2 linked regions of the Paraglaciecola psychrophila 170 genome follow. The protein of the gene in region 2 interacts with the protein of the main gene of each other region in a pairwise test. Links are inferred from orthologs where the notes say so. Each region holds a gene or a part of one and is shown on either strand. Other genes may lie near its edges.

Region 1 (9,462 bases), 3.5 Mb from region 2 along the record:
TGAAATTCATCAACGTGTACCTGTATTAATAGGCTCAAAAGAAGAAGTTGAAACGTGTCTAAGTTACAACAATAAAAATTAATGCCTAGTCCTGAATAATAAATAAAAAAGCCTCTCCCGAGGCTTTTTTATTTTAAACATTATAACAGTGGCGCTATCACTAAACTTACAATCGCCATTACAATGTTCATACATATACTGCACCAGATGTATTTTAGTTATAACAGCGGCGCTATCACTAAACTTACGATTGCCATTACATTGATTAGAATATTCATAGAAGGACCAGATGTGTCTTTAAATGGATCGCCTACTGTATCCCCGACTACCACAGCAGCATGAGTGTCAGAGCCTTTACCACCTAAGTTGCCTTTTTCTACATACTTTTTAGCATTGTCCCAAGCCCCACCCGCATTCGCCATCATCAGCGCGAGTAAAACACAACCTAACAGTGCTCCGCCCAACATCCCACCTAATGCATAAGCACCTAAGCCAAAACCAATCAACGGTGGCACACCTACAGCTATAACACCGGGTAAAATCATTTTTTTCAGCGCAGCTTGAGTAGCGATATCAATACAACGAGCATTATCAGGCTCAGCGGTACCTTCCATTAGGCCTTCAATTTCTCTAAATTGGCGACGGATCTCTTGGATCATTTCAAATGCAGCATCACCTACCGCAGTCATAGTAATAGAGGCAATTAAAAATGGCAGCAGGCCACCAATAAATAAACCTATTAAGACCATCGGATCGCCTAGGTTCAAAGTAAAGTCTGGGTATTTAGTGGTAAGGGTTTCGATAAACGCGGCGATAATAGCTAATGCAGCTAATGCAGCTGCGCCTATTGCAAAACCTTTTCCAATAGCGGCGGTGGTATTGCCAAGCTCATCTAAGGAGTCAGTAATAGCACGGGTTTCTTTTCCAAGTCCTGCCATTTCAGCTATGCCCCCAGCATTGTCAGCCACCGGACCATAAGCATCAATTGCCATAGTAATGCCCACGGTTGCCAGCATGCCAACAGCAGCAATGCCTACCCCGTATAAACCAGATAATTGCGTAGAAGCAAAAATTATTGCACAAATGGTTAGCACAGGAATAACCACAGATTGCATACCGACTGCCAGCCCTGTAATCATCACGGTAGCAGGGCCAGTTTCACCTGCCTCAGCTATTTTACGTACCGGTGTGGACGCGGTGTAGTATTCAGTCACTAAACCAATAATTATGCCGCCCACAGCGCCAGAAACAACCGCCCACCAGACATGGTCACTCACACCTAGATTGGCTACCACAAAATAAGCCGCAACGATAAATATCACTGCTGCTGACATCGTACCCGCACGCAAAGCCACGTCAGGTTTACTGGCTGATAACAATTTAACGATGACTATGCCTGCAACCGAACACAACAAACCGGTAGAGGCTAATGCCAACGGCAAGAACATTAAAGACTCACGACTTCCTAGTAAACCCACAGCCATGGTCGAAGCAATGGCAATAGTGGCAATCATTGAGCCGCAATAAGATTCAAAGATGTCTGAACCCATGCCTGCCACATCTCCTACATTGTCGCCGACATTATCAGCAATTACACCGGGGTTGCGCGGATCGTCTTCAGGAATACCGGCTTCAATTTTACCTACTAAATCAGCACCAACATCTGCACTTTTAGTGAAAATTCCTCCTCCTACCCTTGAAAACAATGCAACTATAGAAGCGCCCATTCCAAATCCATGGATGACGTGTGTTGTGGCCGGATCACCACCAAAGAACCAGTACAGAGATCCTAAACCCAAGAGCCCCATTGACGCGACACATAACCCCATCACAGACCCTCCCATAAAAGCGATAGTCAGCGCAGCAGCTGGACCCTCGTCATGAGCAGCTTGAGTGGTCCGCACATTTGCCTTGGTGGCAGTAAACATGCCCATATAACCTGCAAAGGCAGAACATAATGCTCCCGCAACAAAAGCCATAGTGGTGTATTGGCCTAAGGAAAAATACAAGGCGATACCCACGACTAAAGCAAAAATGAACAACATTTTATACTCGCGGTGCATAAACACCATTGCACCTGAATGTATGGCATCACCTATTTTGATAATAGACGGATTAGAAACAGGTGATTTTTTAATCATTAAATAGATAACAAAAGCGCTGATTAAGCCCGCAAATCCCAAGATAGGTGGCAGGTAGAATAGTTCAGTCATGAAAGTTCCCTGAGTTAATGTGACAATGACACAAAGCAAACCACCATGAATTAATTCAAAAGTGAGTAGGCTTTGCAAACCATTTACGCCAGCCTCTCATTACTAACAACATTCATGAGTACGTGGCTACTTTATTGTTTTATTTACAATTTATTTACATCTTCAATGCAACTATAACGAGAATTTGATATTTAGTTCAAGTTTTAATCAATAATTGTACTTAGTCTGCACTTTAATCACTTTGTTGAGTTTCATCTTGTGTCTCAAGGCATTATAATCTTTGCTATAAAATTCAATAACTTTAGGTATTACTATGAGCCTTAACGCCGTACCCGCTGGTAAAAATTTACCAGATGAAATTAATGTAATAATCGAAATTCCTGCTCATTCTGATCCTGTTAAATATGAAGTGGACAAAGAATCTGGTGCCATTTTTGTTGACCGTTTTATGGCAACCTGTATGCACTACCCTACTAACTATGGTTATGTCCCGCATACGTTGTCTGAAGATGGCGATCCAGCTGATGTATTAGTGATGACACCTTTCCCACTTTTAGCTGGCTCAGTCATCAAGTGCCGCCCAGTTGGAGTGCTAAAAATGACTGATGAATCGGGTATAGATGCAAAAATTCTTGCCGTACCTGCTGATAAGTTATCAACAATTTATCGTGGTATTACTGATATAGATCATATTCCTGAATTAACTAAGCATCAAATACAGCATTTCTTTGAACATTATAAAGACCTAGAGCCGAACAAATGGGTGAAAATTGAGGGATGGGGAGACGCTGCAGCGGCTAAAGCCGAGTTAATCAACAGTGTTAAGTTATACGAAGCAGAAGAACAGAAACCTGCTTTTTAGTAAAGCTTGTCCACATCTAATTTTTTAAACAGCCGGTTTTAACCGGCTTTTTTATGGAAGTTATGGGTAATAGATCAAAAAAGAGATAAACCATGATTAAACTTGCTGTAATTGGGACAAACTGGATAACAGATAATTTTATTCAAGGAGCCTTGCAAACGGGTAGGTTTGAATTGTGTGCCGTCTATTCGCGATCCTTTGGGCAAGCGCAGAATTTTGGCCTCAAATATAATGTGAAGTATTTCTTTGATGACTTAGAGCTATTTGCAAGCTCAACAGAATTTGAGGCTGTGTATATTGCAAGCCCAAATTCTTTTCACAAGTATCAATCAATTCGAATGCTGAAAAGCAGCAAACATGTCATTTGTGAGAAACCTTTAGCTTCAGATTATACCTCAGCACAAGATATGTATAAAACTGCAGAAGAAAATGATGTGGTTCTATTTGAAGCATTTATGACGCCATATTTACCCAACTTTGCTGTTTTAAAACAAAATATTAAAGATATTGGAACGCTTCGAAAAGTGATGTTTAACTACTGTCAATACTCGTCTAGATATCCGAAATTTTTAAGAGGGGAAAACCCCAATACATTTAATCCATCGTTCTCAAATGGCTCCGTAATGGATATTGGTTATTATTGTTTAGGTGCAGCAATAGAGTTATTTGGCGAGCCAAAATCGGTGTATGCTACAGCAGATATTTTAGAATCTGGGGTTGATGGTAATGGCAGCATCATTCTAGGTTATAATGGGTTTGATGCTGTTTTAATGCATTCAAAAACCTCTAATTCATTTTTACCCAGTGAAATTCAAGGTGAACAAGCATGCCTACAAATTGAGATGATTTCGACTTGCAATAAAGTGAGTAGAATCGATCGTAATGGCCATATTACTGACTTGAGTGTAGGGCAAAAAGAAAACCGAATGTTCTATGAAGCAAACGCTTTTGCTGACCAAGTAATCATAAATAAAATTAATACTAAATCAAAAACACGATCCCTAACGTTGGCAAAAGTACTGACTGATGTGCGTATTCAAACTGGGGTTATTTTCCCAACAGACCCATAAACATGACAGCCCTTTTAACAAAGTTAAAAGGGTATAGGCATACACACGACGATGTCTAAAGCGAACTAATCAGAAATCATTTATTGGGCCAATCAAATTCAGGCAAATAAGAACTTATGATAAAAATGATCAATGCAACGTGTTTAATATTATTCTTGTTCAGTCAGATAATATTTGCCAAAGAACCACTAGAGCTTTTTTGGGAAGACATGGTGCCGCCAGATTATCAAACTCCCGATACTCCTTTGAGCCACGACGGCAATATGCTACAAATGGGACTAGATGCGCCCATAGTCGAGAGTCTAAATGGCAAGCTAGTAAAAATACCAGGATTTGTTGTTCCCTTAGAGGGTGACAACGAAACAACCACTGAATTTTTGTTAGTTCCGTATTTTGGTGCCTGTATTCATGTGCCACCACCACCAGCAAATCAAATAGTTTACGTGAAGTTTTTAGACGCGGTGCCGATAGATAATTTATATGATGCTGTTTGGGTCACCGGTACCCTATCCACAAAAGGGTGGGAAGGTGATTTGGCAACCGTGGGATATTCCTTAGTAGGTATCAGCGTCAGTCCCTATGATGGTTAAAAACACTGTAAAACTGCTAAATTAGCAATTAAAATTGTCTATGCTGATTTCCAAGTTCAGATGTAGTGCGTTATTTATATTCACAAATTCGCAGACACAGTACAAAGTTAATTTGATGAATTTTTTGACAAAAATGTCTATTACGCAAAAGCTGTTTCTCATTCCAATTATTGAAACCGTGGGTTTCTTAATACATTTAGGTATTACTACTTCAATAGCCCTAAAAAATGTGGGTTTATTAGAAAACGTGATTAGAAGTGCAATATCCCGCTTTAGATGTCACCAAAAGTGCATTGATCAAAATGGAAAGCATCAAGAACACAGCAATTTACTGAACAAATTCAGAAAACCATAGAACAACTTCAAAATGCGGCTCGTTCTGCAGTAAGTGTCATGGCTAAAGGCACTGAACAGGCGATAACCAGTGTTGAAACAGCCAATAAGGCCGGAGCTAGTTTGACGGTTATCACTGAAACAATTAGCCGTATTACCAGCATGAACGACCAAATTGCACTCTCCACCGGCGATCAACAAAATGTGGCCAGAACCATCAGTAATACTGTCGACGAAATCCATAATCGTACTGAAGAAACGGCCGCCAGTTCCAAAAAGCTTGCATCAGTAAGCTCAGAGCTTGCACAATTAGCTAAACATTTAGAAGGCATAGCTAAACAATTTAAGGTGTAATGCTAAAATCGCCCATAAAAAAACCGCAGATGCTAGTTTTTTTATGGAGTAATTAATATTTCTACCCAGAGTAACTATTAGCCAAAAGCTCGGCTTTTATACTTTTATTTATTGCTACAGCTTGTTTTGACTGATAATCAAAATGCACCATAGTTGTGGTGCCAGTCGCACATTTTTTTTGCTGCTGCCACAACTCCTGATAGACATCAAAAGAACTCCTGCCTATCCGACTGATAAATGTTCTAACCTGTACTTTCTGCCCATAAAAAATCTGCTCTAAAAAATCGACTTTATAACTGGCCAAAATGAGCGACCAGTTTTGCAAATCTAACTCAGGATTAAATAATTTAAAAATAGGCTCACGGCCGCTTTCAAACCAACCCACCAGCACAGTATTACTTACATGAGCCAAGGCATCTGTCTCGTAAAAACGCACATTAAACTCTTCACTAAACATGCAATATCATCCCTGCTGAAGCAATAATGTTTTAAGAAAACGTGCAGTATGCGACTCTTCTACATTGCAAATATCTTCAGGTGTTCCTTGGGCCACAATCTGACCACCACCAGAACCACCTTCAGGGCCAAGATCGATAACCCAGTCTGCCGTTTTTATCACGTCTAAGTTATGTTCAATCACCACCACGGTATTACCATGGTCACGTAATCTATGTAGAACATGCAATAGCTGTTTGATATCGTGAAAGTGTAAACCTGTTGTGGGTTCATCCAGAATATACAGAGTTTGACCGGTGTCACGTTTGGATAATTCTTTGGCTAACTTGACACGTTGTGCTTCACCGCCCGACAGCGTTGTTGCAGCTTGACCTAAACGTACATAAGACAAGCCCACATCCATCAGGGTTTGTAATTTTCTGGCAATAGCTGGGATAACATCAAAGAAAGGGCGAGCCTCTTCTACTGTCATATCCAACACTTGATGAATATTCAATCCTTTATACTGAATCTCCAATGTTTCACGGTTGTAACGTTTACCTTTACATAAATCACAAGGCACATATACATCCGGTAAGAAGTGCATTTCAACCTTAATCACACCGTCGCCTTGGCATGCTTCACAGCGTCCACCTTTGACGTTAAAACTAAACCGTCCGGGTTTATAACCACGAGATCTGGCTTCTTGGGTACCAGCAAACAATTCACGCACCGGCGTAAAAATACCTGCATACGTTGCGGGATTAGAGCGAGGAGTTCGGCCAATAGGGCTTTGATCAATATCCACCACCTTGTCCATAAACTCCATACCAGTAATGGTTTTATAAGGTGCAGGCTCCCCTGTAGTGGCGCCATTTAATTCTCTGTGGGCAATGCGATAGAAGGTGTCGTTTATCAGCGTCGATTTACCTGAGCCTGATACCCCCGTCACACACGTCATTAATCCTAGTGGTACTCTTAAAGTAACATCTTGCAAGTTATTACCAGTGGCCCCCTTTAGCACCACCCACTTATCTTGATCAATTTCAGTTCGTTTAGCTGGTATTTCAATTCTTTCTCTACCAGACAAGTACTTTCCTGTTAGCGAACGTTCACTCTTTTTAATATCTTCGATAGTGCCCTGAGCTACAATTTCGCCACCGTGTACACCCGCACCTGGGCCAATATCCAGCACAAAATCGGCAGCTCGGATCGCATCTTCGTCATGCTCAACCACAATGACTGTGTTACCTAAGTCGCGTAAGTGAATTAGGGTTTCCAATAACCTTGCATTGTCACGTTGATGTAAACCAATAGAGGGTTCATCAAGTACATACATAACCCCTACCAACCCAGCGCCTATTTGGCTAGCGAGCCTAATACGCTGAGCTTCGCCACCAGATAACGTATCGGCGCTGCGTGAAAGGGATAAGTAATTCAGACCTACGTTCACCAAAAACGTCAATCTATCATTGATTTCTTTGAAGATTTTTTCTGCTATTTTTAGGCGTTTACCGGTTAAAGTAAGATTTGCGAAAAACTTCAAAGCGTCGGCAATCGACATATCAGTAATGACATTAAGCGGTGTCTCACCAATAAATACGTTTCTGGCTTCTAATCTAAGACGTGAGCCAGAGCAGGTTGAGCAATGTTGCTGACTCAAATACTTGGATAACTCATCTCGTACCGCATTGGATTCAGTTTCTTTATAGCGTCGCTCCATATTTGGGATAATCCCTTCAAATGGATGTTTGCGTTCCATAATGTCGCCACGGTCGTTAATGTATTTAAACTTTAACGATGTGCCTTTACTGCCGTTTAACACAATATCTTTGGCCTGTTCATCGAGTTCTGCAAAAGGCACGGTCAAATCAAACTTGTAGTGATCAGCCACAGCTTGCAACATCTGAAAATAATAATAGCTGCGTTTGTCCCAACCCCTAATGGCGCCACCAGATAAACTGATTTCTTCGTTAGCAATAATGCGATGCGGGTCAAAAAACTGCCTTGTCCCCAAACCATCACAACTTTGACAGGCACCAGCAGGATTGTTGAAAGAGAATAACCGCGGCTCTAACTCAGCCATGCTATAGCCACAGTGTGGGCAAGCAAAGTTAGAAGAAAATACCAACTCTAACTTGTCAGGCTCGTCCATAAAGGCAACGGTTGCGGTGCCACCAGACAAGTTTAAGGCTGTTTCGAAAGACTCAGACAAACGAAGTTTTAAATCTTCACGCACTTTAAAACGGTCAACCACTACTTCAATAGTGTGCTTTTTGTGTAAGTCGAGATCAGGTGGATCCGACAAATCACATACATTTCCATCTATCCTAGCCCGAATAAACCCTTGCGCGGCTAGATTTTCGAGGGTTTTGAGATGCTCACCTTTACGAGCCTGAACCACAGGAGCAAGCAACATCAATTTAATATCGGCTGGCATATCTAATACCCGGTCAACCATCTGACTCACCGTTTGTGCATCTAATGGCACATGATGCTCAGGACAACGGGGCTCTCCTACCCGTGCATACAACAAACGCAAGTAGTCATAAATTTCTGTAATGGTGCCCACTGTAGAACGTGGGTTATGAGAAGTAGATTTTTGCTCGATGGAAATTGCTGGCGATAACCCCTCAATATGATCCACATCAGGCTTTTCCATCATGGATAGAAATTGACGAGCGTAAGCTGACAATGACTCTACATAACGTCGCTGTCCTTCTGCATACAAAGTGTCAAAAGCCAAAGAAGATTTACCTGAACCTGACAAACCGGTGATCACTGTCAGTTTGTCTCTGGGGATATCTAAATTGATGTTTTTCAGGTTGTGGGTTCTAGCCCCACGTACTTCTATTCTATCCATTAGTAACCAGATGTGCTGTAAAAGAACAATTATTACATACTCTGTAAATAGGCACTACGACCATTATCTGAATACAACAAGTTTATACACTAAATTAATCTTAAATGGCGCTAGACTTCCAACTAGCTTGCCAGTCTTTAAATACCGCAGTATAACCGCGATTTTTATTGCCTCGGTGACTTCTACTACAGAGCGTTCATCACTTATTTCAAATTGATCAAGTTGGCTATCAGGACTAGCATAACCACCTGGTTGCGTAGAGCTCCCAGCACTCATATGTGTAATGCCCATGGGCAAGAGGTTGTCACGAAAACGTTCACTTTCACGGGTTGATAAACTTATTTCAAGTTGCTCATTAAATAATCTAAAGGCACAAATAACTTGGACCAATCCTTTATCAGAAATGGGTGAATTAGGTTCAATCCCACCTGTACATGGCCGCAAACGCGGCAGCGAAAGACTATATTTACTGCGCCAATAGTGATGCTCTAAATAAGCCAAATGGTGACCCAGCAGCAATGCATCTAATCGCCAGTCGTCTAGACCTAACAATACGCCCAACCCTATTTTGTCGATACCTGCTCGTCCTAACCTATCGGGGCTGTTTAAACGATATTGAAAGTTTTGTTTTTTGCCACGAGTATGGTGTTTAGCGTACGTGACAGGATGATAGGTCTCTTGATATAACATCACCGCATCCAGCCCAAGATGGGCCAACCTTTGATATTCATCTGTGGCCAAT
Region 2 (12,479 bases):
TACGTTCCATTTTTGATGGCTTTTTCTAACCCTCGTTCAATCAGGTTCGCCAAAGGAACACTTTTCTTATTTACAAAAAAGTAGATTGCCGCGGGATAACGTATCCCAAGAGTAGGTTGAATCTGTATTTTATTCGCCACGTCGCTCATAGCCAGTTCCTCCCAAATTTCTATAATAGAGCGCGGGAAAAAATCCCCTTGTGCTCTACCAAGCATTTTCACAAGAGAGGTTTGGGTACGATCGGTGATCACGTCGAAACCATTGGATTGCAATATTTTGGTGTCTGGCCAATCTCGCCCCTGCAATGGCGAAAGTTTAACTAGATGATCGAACTGCTGAATATAGGTAAATCGTTCAGCCATGTCTTCTCGAATCAACAGTAAACGCCAACCAATCAACCCTTTAAATATGGGAATACGTATTGGCAGTAAATCTTTTTCACGCTGGACATTGGTCATACCCCAAACAATGTTTATTTCTCTATTGTCTTGAAGCCTGTCTAGGGCCTTGCCTTTTGACAGAAGATTGTCTGAGGGTTTAAGTTGATAATTAACGCCGGTTTGATCCAAAGCCAATGCCAACAGCTTGATTGGGTAATCGTCAATTGTTGACACCGTTTCAATCGAACGGGGAAAGGTTATTTGCCATGATGCACTCTGAGCATTAACACTAAAAAAGTAGGATAAACCCAGCTAGGATTTTATTCATAACTTACTCGGCAAGGGAAAAAATATCTATAAGTTTATTTTCGTCATCATCAATAACCGTCACAATTATTTCAAGTTGTTTGTCGGGCATCTTTTGCAAGGTGTATGACGAGGCACAGCTAAAACATAATCGATCTTGATCAACATAGAATTGCCAGCGCATTTTTGAGAAAAATAGTGAACCTGATAAGCGAATAGTTTGCTGCAATTTAGGTACAAATTTTTTAATCCCTGCTTGCTTAAGCTTTGTAAATATCCGACTTAAATTGTGCTCTAATTTTTTCTCGCTAGTGATGACTTTTTTACTTTTGTCACTCATGATAATAGTAGGTGGTAGATAAAAGCTGACCACCTGTTTAGGGTCAAAGGTATTTAATGCTGTAGCATAAATATCTAAAAAATATTCTGAATCAATCGGCATAATTGACGTACCCCTTAATCACGTATATTACGTGCATATAGATCGCTACTCGATCCCAATAAATTTGTGAGTTTGTAATGACAATCGCCAATTACGCGCTATGCAGGTTTTAATTGCAAGGTCAGTGGCACGTTTTTGTTGGCTAATCGGCTGTAAATAAATATTGGGTACCGCTTGGTCACCTAAAAGTGTCAGCACCTCGTCTAGCTCTTCAATATGTTTTTGCATTGCTATCGGATGCTTAATTTCATTTGCTCGGCGCATTGCACTTCGTAATACAAGCCTGCCTCCCGGCATATTGATTTTTGGTGAAACAGTGACCCAGGTGTCTGGATGCGCGATGATCTCATAAGTACCGCTGGTTTCAATTTGCACCGAATACCCTTTAGCTATTAAGCTACTAGTGATTTCAGTCAAATCATACAAACACGGCTCACCACCGGTGATCACGATATGTTTAGCCACGTAACCATGAAGATTAAAAAGGCCTAATAACTGTTCGGTAGTCTGTTCAAACCAACTATCAGACTCAGCCGTTTCTGCCATCACCGCATTGCTTGTGGTCTTTAACTCAGGCGACACTACCCAAGTATGTTTAGTATCGCACCATGGACATCCCACAGGGCACCCCTGCAGTCGCACAAAAATCGATGGCAACCCGGTATAACTCCCCTCTCCTTGCAAAGATTCAAACACTTCATTAATTTTATAGGTACTCAATCACTTTCCTTTAGTTTAACGCGTCCCTAGTGTGGGAATTTATCGTCAAATCACTTAAAATCGATATTAATGAATTGATTATAAAGAAGCAAAGCCCATGTCACAAAAGGTAGTGGTAATTTTTTCCGGAGGAATGGACTCTTTTACAGTCCTAAACCTAGCAGTCAAACAGGGCTTAGAGGTATTTGCCCTGTCTTTTAATTATGGGCAAAAACATAAAAAAGAACTCGATTATGCAGCTCGAGCCTGTCAAGAGTTAAGTGTGCACCACAAAATAGTCGATATTTCAGCTATCAATCAATTAATTGGAGGCTCATCACTGACATCAGATATTGAAGTAGCAGAAGGCCATTACGAAGAAGAAAGCATGAAAAGTACTGTGGTGCCAAATCGTAATATGATTTTGCTATCTATGGCAGTAGGTTATGCCGTTTCAATCGATGCCAACAAAGTCTACTTCGGTGCTCACTCAGGCGACCACGCTATCTACCCAGACTGCCGGCCTGAGTTTGTGCATAAAATGAATGACGTTTGCGCTATAGCTAACTATGAGGCAGTCGAAATTGTGACGCCTTATTTGGAGGTCAGCAAAACGGCAATTTTAACAGCAGGCTTAAAAATGGGCTTAGATTACAACCTCTCATGGACTTGTTACAACGGTCGTGAAAAAGCCTGTGGTAAATGTGGAGCCTGTCAGGAAAGATTAGAAGCGTTTACTGAAAATGGGGTGACTGATCCTTTGGAGTATGAAGGGTAAGGTAAAATGGTGGTTTGCTTTTTGTTGTACATAATAAAAAAGCAAATCCTTTAATCACCAATAAAAAAGCCGCATATATGCGGCTTTTTTATCAAAATTAGACCTCAGTTCTAAACGCTACTGATCAACCTGCTGGATAAAATAGCTAATTTCCTTAATTAAATGTCTTAACACAGGATTTAATCGGGTGTTTTTGCCATTCATCACAAATAATTCGTGACTAAATTCAAATAAACTTTTGCCTACTGGCACTAGTCCTAACCCTGCACCTTGGTTTGTGAGTATATAATCAGGTAATAGCCCTACGTATTCACCAGTCATGATCGCAGCTAAGCAAGCATCGTAGGAATCAGAAAAGGTTTGAATAGCCATACGTGTATCGTCAGCAATGTAATTGGCTGAGGACAAGCCGGAGATACCAATTGCTGGATAGTCTCCAATCTTAACGTTGTTAGGAAAACCATCACGATATTTTGCTAGAACATGGGAAGGTGCACAATAGAGTCTTCCTTTACATGAAACATCAACTGGGTGAAAAGTGACAGACTCAGGTTTGACCATATCATAAGTCGACAACACCAAATGACATTCACCAGACAATGCAACATGCTCGACCTCGTTATACAATCTGGTTTGAATATTCACGTGAATATCGTTAAATTTTTTCATAGTGCTTTTAACAGATTTACTCACCGCCAAGTGATATGAAAGGGGTAAACCCGCCATCATCACTAAGGTGACATGGCCTGAATAATCATCATGCAAACTTTTTAGGTTAAACACAAAGTTATCAAAAGAGTTGAAGATACGTTTGGTTTCCTGAAAAACCACTTCACCCTCTTTGGTCATTTGAAAACCACCACGACCACGATGACATAATACTAAATCTAAGCGTTCTTCGAGCTTTTTAATAGCCGCGCTAATATTCGGACGTTGCATCCTAAGCACCGGCTCAGCTGCAGTAAAGCCATTACATGAGGCAACAGCGTAAAATACACGCAATAATTTGATATCGGATTCTTGAAGACGATTTAACATTACAGCACCACTTTTAGGTATAGTTATTGATACTAAAGTACATAGTAGGAAAGCCTTAGCCGGATTACAATGGAAATTTAGCAGAACTGCTAAAACAAAGGTCTTAGCTATAGAAAAGTGAAAAATTTAACTTTTTCTAACTATTACGACCATCGAAAACCGACTTTGCGACTACCGACGTTGCGACAACCGACGTCGCGATAACCGAAGCTATAAACGCCAGCCTAAGGCTGGAGAAACATTTCCTTATTGGTGCCATGCGGTTACAATAATCTTTGAGTATAAATAACCTGAGCTCGGGATAAGCCATAATACCCAGTACCACTATTATCGCGCCTACCTTCGTTGGACTTGCTTACAATAGCGCGCTATTCCCTCACAATCTCCCCCTCGATAAACACAATAATAGCAGCACTAGATGTATTCAATGTCTTTGCGAACCAATTGGCAGCATCTAACATATCGTTTATATTGTAATGACTTATAGGGACGCGGCACGTCTTAACCAGAGTTCGGGTTAACTAGGAATTTTTCACTATTTGAGCACGATAGGCTTCAATGTCATCACGCAAATTCGCTGCTTTTTCAAATTCTAAATCTTTAGCCGCTTTAAACATGACTTTTTCCAGTTCACTAATTTTTTGCAAAAGTTGCGGTGTACTGAGCGTATTATATTTTTTGCTCGACTCAGCCACTAGCCTGAGCTTCACTTTACTGTCAGAACTGCCATCGCCCACGTCCATGATGTCGGTGATAGGTTTATTCATCTGGGTAGGAATAATGCCGTGCTTAAGATTGTAGGCACGTTGGATGTCCCGCCTTCTATCTGTTTCTTCAATCGCCCGTTGCATCGACCCCGTGATCCTATCAGCATATAAGATTGCCCGGCCATTTATGTGCCGAGCTGCCCTACCCATAGTTTGTATCAGTGATTTATCAGAACGTAAAAAGCCCTCTTTATCTGCATCAAGAATAGCCACTAACGACACTTCTGGCATATCAAGACCTTCACGAAGCAAGTTGATCCCAACTAACACGTCAAACTTACCAATACGTAAATCGCGTATAATTTCGATACGCTCTACTGTATCGATATCTGAGTGTAAATAACGGGCTTTTACACCATGCTCATCCAGATAATCACTTAAGTCTTCAGACATACGTTTGGTCAAGGTAGTAACGAGCACTCTTTCGTTCACTGCCACACACTTATGAATTTCAGAAAGTAAATCATCCACTTGTGTGCCTACTGGCCGTATCTCTATTTCAGGGTCAAGCAACCCCGTAGGACGAACCAGTTGCTCAACTATATCGTCTGGTGCAATAGCCAGTTCAAATTTACCCGGTGTGGCAGAAACATAAATTGTTTGCGGGCTTATTTGTTCAAACTCCTCAAACTTTAGAGGCCTATTATCTAATGCTGATGGCAATCTGAATCCATATTCCACTAAGGTTTCTTTTCGGGATCTGTCACCTTTATACATGGCACCAATTTGTGACACAGTAACGTGAGACTCATCGATAAACATTAAGCCATCAGCTGGGAAATAATCAATAAGAGTGGGCGGAGGATCACCTGGTGCACGTCCTGACAAATAGCGAGAGTAGTTTTCAATACCTGAGCAATAACCTAACTCCTGCATCATTTCCATATCAAATTGACAACGCTGGGACACTCGCTGCTCTTCTACTAATTTATTAACGGATTTAAGTTGCTCACGTCTTTCTTTGAGTTCAACTTTAATATGTTCAATCGCATCAATGATTTTTTCCCTGGGTGTGACGTAATGAGTTTTAGGGAAAACCGTGGCGCGCGTCACCCTTTTCTCAACAGCGCCTGTAAGTGGGTCAAATATGCTAATGCGTTCAACTTCTTCGTCGAATAATTCCACCCTGATACCATGACGTTCTGAGTCTGCAGGAAATATGTCAATCACATCACCGCGCACTCTAAAGGTCCCTCGGTCAAATGCGACATCATTGCGAGAATATTGAATTTCAACTAGGCGACGTAAAATATCACGCTGATTCATGATGTCGCCTTGACGAAAATGCACCAGCATCTTCATGTAAGACTCCGGATCGCCCAAACCATAGATAGCCGATACACTAGAAACAATAATAACGTCGCGTCTTTCCATCAGAGATTTGGTGGCTGATAAACGCATTTGTTCAATGTGTGCGTTTATCGATGCATCTTTCTCAATAAAAGTGTCACTTGAGGGCACATAGGCTTCAGGTTGATAATAATCGTAGTAAGAAACAAAATATTCCACTGCATTATTTGGGAAAAACTCTTTCATTTCTCCATAAAGCTGTGCTGCTAAGGTTTTATTGTGTGCCAGAATCAATGTCGGACGCTGCACCTTCTCTATCACATTTGCCATAGTAAATGTTTTACCAGAGCCTGTGACACCTAATAATATTTGTCGTGCAAGGCCATCTTCTAGGCCTTCTACTAACGCTTTAATCGCTCCGGGCTGGTCGCCGGCTGGCGAATAACTAGAGGATAATTCAAATGGTCTACTCATAAATCTTATTTACTCAATACACTTTGTTCAAATCGAGAGGCGAGAATGGTTTTACACCAAATATAAGCAATACAACCAACGGCAATGTTGGCGATTGCTCCCGCCCAAAAAAGTCCGGATAAATCAAACCAATAACTACCTATGTAAGAAAAAGGCACAAAAAACACAAATAAACGCATAAAATTTAATGATAGGGCTGACATCGGCATATGCATGGCATTAAAGGATGAATTAGTCAAAATAGTCACACCTTGCAATCCATATCCTAAGGGCACAATCATTAGAAACATTATTATGGTCGAGGCAACGTTTAACTCATCGGTGAATATATCGGCAATGACACCTGATAACAGGGCCAAAATAGCAAAAATAAACAGCTGCCATACAATTACAAATTTGACGCACAAACTATAGGCCTGCCCTACTCGCTCAAGCTTATTCGCTCCAAAATTTTGACTTATAAAGGGTGGCAATGACATGGATAAAGACAATACCACTATACTAGCAATAGATTCTAATCGGCCACCGACTCCCCATGCGGCAACGGCTTCTGGTCCATAACCTGCCACAATTGCTGTGACTATTCCGGCAGAAATGGGGGTCAACATGTTTGCACCCGCTGCAGGTACACCAATTTTTAAAATACCCCCAGTACTGCGTTTTAACTGTTGCCAATTAAGTAATTTAGGTTCAATCAATTTCCGCTTTACGACCAATATATATAAAATATAAAATAACCCCACTGCCCAAGCTATAAGGGTAGCGACAGCCGCACCTTGTATTCCAAGGGCAGGTACTGGGCCCCATCCGAATATAAGTATGGGATCAAGTATCACGTTGATAAGACCACCAAAGGCCATCACATAACTGGGTGTTTTGGTATCACCAGAAGCGCGCAACACACTGTTGCCGACCATGGGCATTGCCAAAAACACCCCGGCAGCGTACCACACCAGCATATACTCTTTAATAAAGACTAACTGCAGTGGGTCAGCCCCCATTAAGCGAAATATCGGTTCAATCGTGATCACGCCGATAACAGCTAAAATAATCGCTAATACCATAGTGAGCATCAATGCACCAGTTGCAGTCTCCTTAGCTTGGTGGCGTTGCCCTGCGCCAAGCAACTTAGCAATAATAGCCGAGGTACCAATACCCAAGCCAATATTTAGACTAATAACCGTAAAGGTAACTGGAAAAGTAAAGCTGATAGCAGCAAGTTGTTGCGTGCCTAACATACCGATAAAAAAAGTATCTACCAGCCCAAATGTCATGAGCACTACCATTCCTATTATCATAGGTAGAGTCATTTTACGTAGTGTTAGAGCAATATCTTGGTTCAGCAAATCTGGGGGTGACGATGTTTTAGTGCTTGAGGTCAATATTACTCTCTCTTAATTTAAGATAATGATGGGTAAGAAGGTTAACTAGCCCGGGATCACATGTCACATATTCAACCTTACACATTCGAAGATTCGTAGAGGTGTCTTCAGCACTGTCATAAAGATACATATAATACGCGATTTTTGTATGAATTTTATTATATTTACCGCCACTAATGTTACGGGATTGTTACAAATGTCAACATTTATCAGATGTATGCATTTGAATACACTTGAGTGTCTGTTTTTTGACGTTTTTACTTTTACGACACTGCCTCACTTGAAAATAAATAGATTGTTTTAAAAACCATCGATTAATATTTAAAAAATAATCTGGTTGTTTTAGCATAATTTTTAATTTCTCTTTAAAAACAACACACAAGCGAAATTCAATACAATTCAAACTGAAGTTTTTATTTTTTTATGAAACCAAAAAATATCGTATCCATATGTTTTTAAATGATTTTTTAAATTAATCTAATATTATCAACTTCAACTCTTGACATTTAATTGATAAGTATCATCGTACTTATTAGAATTTAATCCACAAGGTTATCCACAGGTTTCGTGGATAACTGCCTTGACCCTAGAATTGGCGTACATTGGCACCACTGTCTGCTTTTGTTTTAGTTAGTAATCACTAACCTTAGCATGGCGACCAAAGGTTACACTTTTATTAAACACTGGCAATACGTACAGTGTTCAACAAATCGTTAATAACAATTAGCTATAACGAAATGAAAAAACGGTCTTTGATTTAAAATTAAATTGGCAAACTTAAATCGCACAATTTTAAATCAATAAAAATGAGATTTTTTATTTCTGATGGTATTACGTACAGATTGCGCGAAAGTTTATAAATATATACATAAAACCTCACTTTGAGTGTTGACAGCGAGCGGTATGCTCATTATTATTCCGCCCCGTTGAAAAGCCACCTAGTTTGTAACTAAGTGAGGTTTACAACGTAAGTATAACGTTCCCCCTTAGCTCAGCTGGTTAGAGCGACGGACTGTTAATCCGCAGGTCCCCTGTTCGAGTCGGGGAGGGGGAGCCAACTTATACTTGTGATTAAATGTTTATGAAAAACAATATTTAATATGAAATTGAATTCCCCCTTAGCTCAGCTGGTTAGAGCGACGGACTGTTAATCCGCAGGTCCCCTGTTCGAGTCGGGGAGGGGGAGCCAATTCTTTATTCAGCCATTTCCTCATTCATTACTTTTAGTTATCTACCCTTATTTCAATAATAAACACCATATAGCAATAAACTTTTGAATATCAAGTTGTTAATGGTCACTTAAATACAGATAATAAGGACGCATTAATAACTCTTGGCTAATATTCATTTTACATGACCGAATTCTTATTACTATTAATTGGCACTGTGCTGGTAAACAACTTCGTGTTAGTTCAATTTCTAGGCTTGTGCCCATTTATGGGTGTATCAGGTAAGTTAGAAACAGCTATTGGCATGTCTATGGCCACTACTTTTGTACTAACATTGGCCTCTATCTCCAGCTATCTAGTCGAACACTATATATTACTACCTCTTGGTATCGGCTATTTGCGTACCCTGAGTTTTATTCTGGTGATAGCCGTAGTTGTGCAGTTCACTGAAATGGTCGTGCACAAAACTAGCCCTACTTTATACCGCCTGCTAGGTATCTTCTTACCACTCATCACCACCAACTGTGCCGTCTTAGGCGTTGCACTGTTGAATATCAACCAGGAACATAATTTTGTTGAATCGGTTATTTATGGCTTTGGTGCTGCAGTAGGTTTCTCTTTAGTACTCATATTATTTTCAGCGATGCGTGAACGTTTAGCTGTTGCTGACGTACCTAAACCTTTTAAAGGGGCTTCTATAGGTATGATTACTGCAGGTTTAATGTCTTTAGCTTTTATGGGCTTTACTGGATTGGTTAAGTTTTAATGTCACTAGGATTTGCTATTTTAACTGCCTTACTCGCCATAGGTCTGTTGGCTCTAGTTTTTGGGCTTGTGCTTGGATTTGCTGCGGTAAAATTTAAAGTTGAAAGCGACCCTTTAGTTGAACAAATAGATCAAATACTCCCACAAACCCAGTGTGGACAATGTGGGTACCCTGGTTGCAAACCTTATGCTCAAGCAATAGCTGATGGCGACGAGATAAATAAATGCCCGCCGGGTGGCGATGCCACCATAAAAAAACTGGCTAACCTTATGGGTGTAGAAGCGACATCTTTAGATGCCGCACATGGCTCAGAAGATATCAAAATGGTTGCTTATATTCGTGAAGACGAATGTATAGGCTGCACTAAATGCATTCAGGCATGTCCTGTAGATGCCATAATAGGTGCTGCCAAACAGATGCATACAGTGATAGTCGATGAGTGCACAGGCTGTGATTTATGTGTAGACCCCTGCCCTGTTGATTGCATCGATATGTTGCCTTTACAAAACAGTGCCTCATCTTGGCGCTGGAATATCGATGCCATTCCTATAAAACGAATAGGCTAATCAGGAATTATGCCAAATAACTTCGACGACATCATTGAAAAACTAGACAACCAAGAATTGTGGGACTTTCCTGGAGGCGTCTTTCCTGCTGAACGCAAATCACTGTCGAACCAAACTCCAATAGGCAGACTACCTATCCCTGAACGCCTATATGTGCCAGTTAAACAACATATAGGTATCGAAGGTCATTTAATTGTTGAAGTCGGTCAGAAGGTGCTCAAAGGACAAGCATTGACCAAAAGTATGAACCCTTTTGCCGTCCCAATTCATGCTTCCACATCGGGTGAAATAACAGCAATACACAAACATGTGTCAGCTCATCCTTCTGGTTTACCAGAGTTGACAGTTGAAATTAGCAGTGACCAACAAGACAAATGGACTCAACTTAGCCCTTTAGTGGATTATCAAAACCAACCAAAGATGCAAGTGTTAGCCGCTATTTGTGATGCTGGAATCAGTGGTATGGGCGGTGCTGGTTTTCCCACTCATATCAAGTCTTCGCCTAAAAAAGATATCGATTTTTTAATTATCAACGGTATCGAATGTGAACCTTACATTACCTCTGACGACCGTTTAATGCGTGAACACGCTTGGCAAATACGTCAAGGTATCAACGTGTTGTGCCATCTGCTTAAGCCAAAACAAGTATTGATAGGTATAGAGAATAACAAACCTGAAGCCATAGAAGCGTTGCAAGTGGCATGCCGAGAAAGCTCCAACTATCGTGTATGCATTGTGCCGACTAAGTACCCTGCAGGCGGCGAAAAGCAACTAATTCAAGTACTGACCAACCGAGAAGTACCAGCTCAGGGATTACCGGTGGATGTCGGCGTAATCATGCATAATGTGGGCACTTGTTTTGCCATAGCAGATGCGATTTTTACGGGGAAACCGCTCATCGAGCGCGTGGTAACCGTCACGGGTGAAGCAATAGAAAACCCAGGTAATATGTGGGCGCTGATTGGTAGCCCCGTTGCCCATCTGTTGGCACACTGTAAATATAAGCAAGCAGGTCAGAAGCAACCCAATATCATAATGGGTGGTCCAATGATGGGCTTTAGTGTAATCAGCGATTTGGTGCCCGTAATAAAAACCACGAATTGTCTTTTGGCACCGACTGACAATGAAATCTCAGGTAACAACGAACAAGCCTGTATTCGCTGTAGTGCATGCGCCGACGCTTGTCCTGCTAGCTTGTTACCACAACAATTGTTTTGGCATTCAAAAGCCAAAGAATTAGAAAAAGCCCAAGAATATAATTTATTTGATTGTATTGAATGCGGTGCTTGTGCCTACGTTTGCCCCAGTGAGATACCTTTAGTCCACTATTATCGCATCGCAAAGTCTGAAATAAGAGTAGAGCAAGAAGACAAACAAAAGTCAGATAAAGCGCGTGACCGTTTTGAAAAGCGCGAAGCGAGATTAATTGCCGATCAACAGGCTAGAGACGAAAAACATCGCTTGGCTGCAGAATCTAGAAAACAAGCTATGGCGAGTAGTGGCAACAATGCCAAAGACAAAATTGCCGCAGCCTTAGCCAGAGCAAAAGCAAAAAAACAAAGCGCCACTGAAGTCGACGATAAGCCGCAGGAGCCAACTGCAGCAATCTCTGCTGATAATTCAGAACAAAAAACAAAAGCTGAATCAGCTGATACGTCCACAAAAGCAGCCAGTTCAAATCAAAGAGTCCAAGCGGCCATCGCTAGAGCAAAGGCCAAAAAGGCGGCCGCTGAAGTAGCTATTACCGACACTAAACTAAAAGATACAACCGACACTAGTGATGTGATAGAAAATGAGATTGAGGTAAGTCAGCAAGACATTGAAGTTAAAGTGGTATCAAAGTCACCTTCCAAGGCCAAACTAAATACTCAAGCTGATGTCACTGGTAACCCACTCTCAGCAGATGTTGCCTCGCAAACTCAAGAGCCGAACCTAGCTGATAGTAAACAAGCTAAAATAGCCGCTGCGGTAGCAAAAGCAAAGGCTAAACGCGAAGCACAAAAAATCGCAAACAGCCGAGACGAACCAAGTCCAGTGTCCGCAGGTAAGGTTGATAACTCAACTACTGACAATTCAGTTGAGCTAGCTAAAACAGAAGAACAACAGATAGACATGAAAAAACGCAGAATTGCTGCCGCGGTGACTAAAGCCAAGGCCAAAAAATCAGCTGAAAAAGCAGCGAATAACAAACAAGACAAACCCTTATGAGATTTAAGTTAGCCAGCTCACCTCATCAGCATATTCGCCGTGATACCGGTCAAGTAATGCGTTTAGTTATTCTTGCTATGGTTCCGGGTATTTTAATGCAAACATGGTTCTTTGGTTGGGGCACGATCATTCAGATAATGCTTGCAATCATTACGGCTGTGGTGACCGAAGCGGCCATTTTAGAAATGCGTAAACGCGACTTTGAAAGAGCATT

The links.
Region 1: the proteins of uvrB (region 2) and uvrA interact in binary tests that used the Escherichia coli proteins (3 or more experiments, as listed by UniProt). The link is inferred for Paraglaciecola psychrophila 170 from one-to-one orthologs.

What each region holds. Positions count from the first base shown.
Region 1 is NC_020514.1:5,071,777-5,081,238, forward strand. The notes cover bases 5,686-9,092. They hold uvrA (excinuclease ABC subunit UvrA), read right to left. Parts: upstream 8,721-9,092; coding sequence 5,886-8,720; downstream 5,686-5,885. Other genes in these bases: C427_RS22355 (acyl-CoA thioesterase), read right to left, coding at 5,686-5,879. In the rest of the region: C427_RS22320 (class 1 fructose-bisphosphatase), read left to right, coding at 1-82; C427_RS22325 (sodium-translocating pyrophosphatase), read right to left, coding at 219-2,213; ppa (inorganic diphosphatase), read left to right, coding at 2,527-3,075; C427_RS22335 (Gfo/Idh/MocA family protein), read left to right, coding at 3,168-4,145; C427_RS22340 (DUF3299 domain-containing protein), read left to right, coding at 4,262-4,735; more of C427_RS22355, read right to left, coding at 5,484-5,685. UniProt on the Escherichia coli protein: The UvrABC repair system catalyzes the recognition and processing of DNA lesions. UvrA is an ATPase and a DNA-binding protein. A damage recognition complex composed of 2 UvrA and 2 UvrB subunits scans DNA for abnormalities.
Region 2 is NC_020514.1:1,600,154-1,612,632, reverse strand. Bases 3,670-6,651 are described here. They hold uvrB (excinuclease ABC subunit UvrB), read right to left. Parts: upstream 6,175-6,651; coding sequence 4,165-6,174; downstream 3,670-4,164. Other genes in these bases: C427_RS06990 (MATE family efflux transporter), read right to left, coding at 6,180-6,651. Also shown: C427_RS07020 (type 2 periplasmic-binding domain-containing protein), read right to left, coding at 1-614; C427_RS07015 (hypothetical protein), read right to left, coding at 712-1,128; 7-carboxy-7-deazaguanine synthase QueE, read right to left, coding at 1,174-1,848; 7-cyano-7-deazaguanine synthase QueC, read left to right, coding at 1,946-2,605; C427_RS07000 (LysR family transcriptional regulator), read right to left, coding at 2,723-3,643; more of C427_RS06990, read right to left, coding at 6,652-7,556; electron transport complex subunit RsxA, read left to right, coding at 8,910-9,491; electron transport complex subunit RsxB, read left to right, coding at 9,491-10,057; electron transport complex subunit RsxC, read left to right, coding at 10,067-12,265; electron transport complex subunit RsxD, read left to right, coding at 12,262-12,479. UniProt on the Escherichia coli protein: The UvrABC repair system catalyzes the recognition and processing of DNA lesions. A damage recognition complex composed of 2 UvrA and 2 UvrB subunits scans DNA for abnormalities.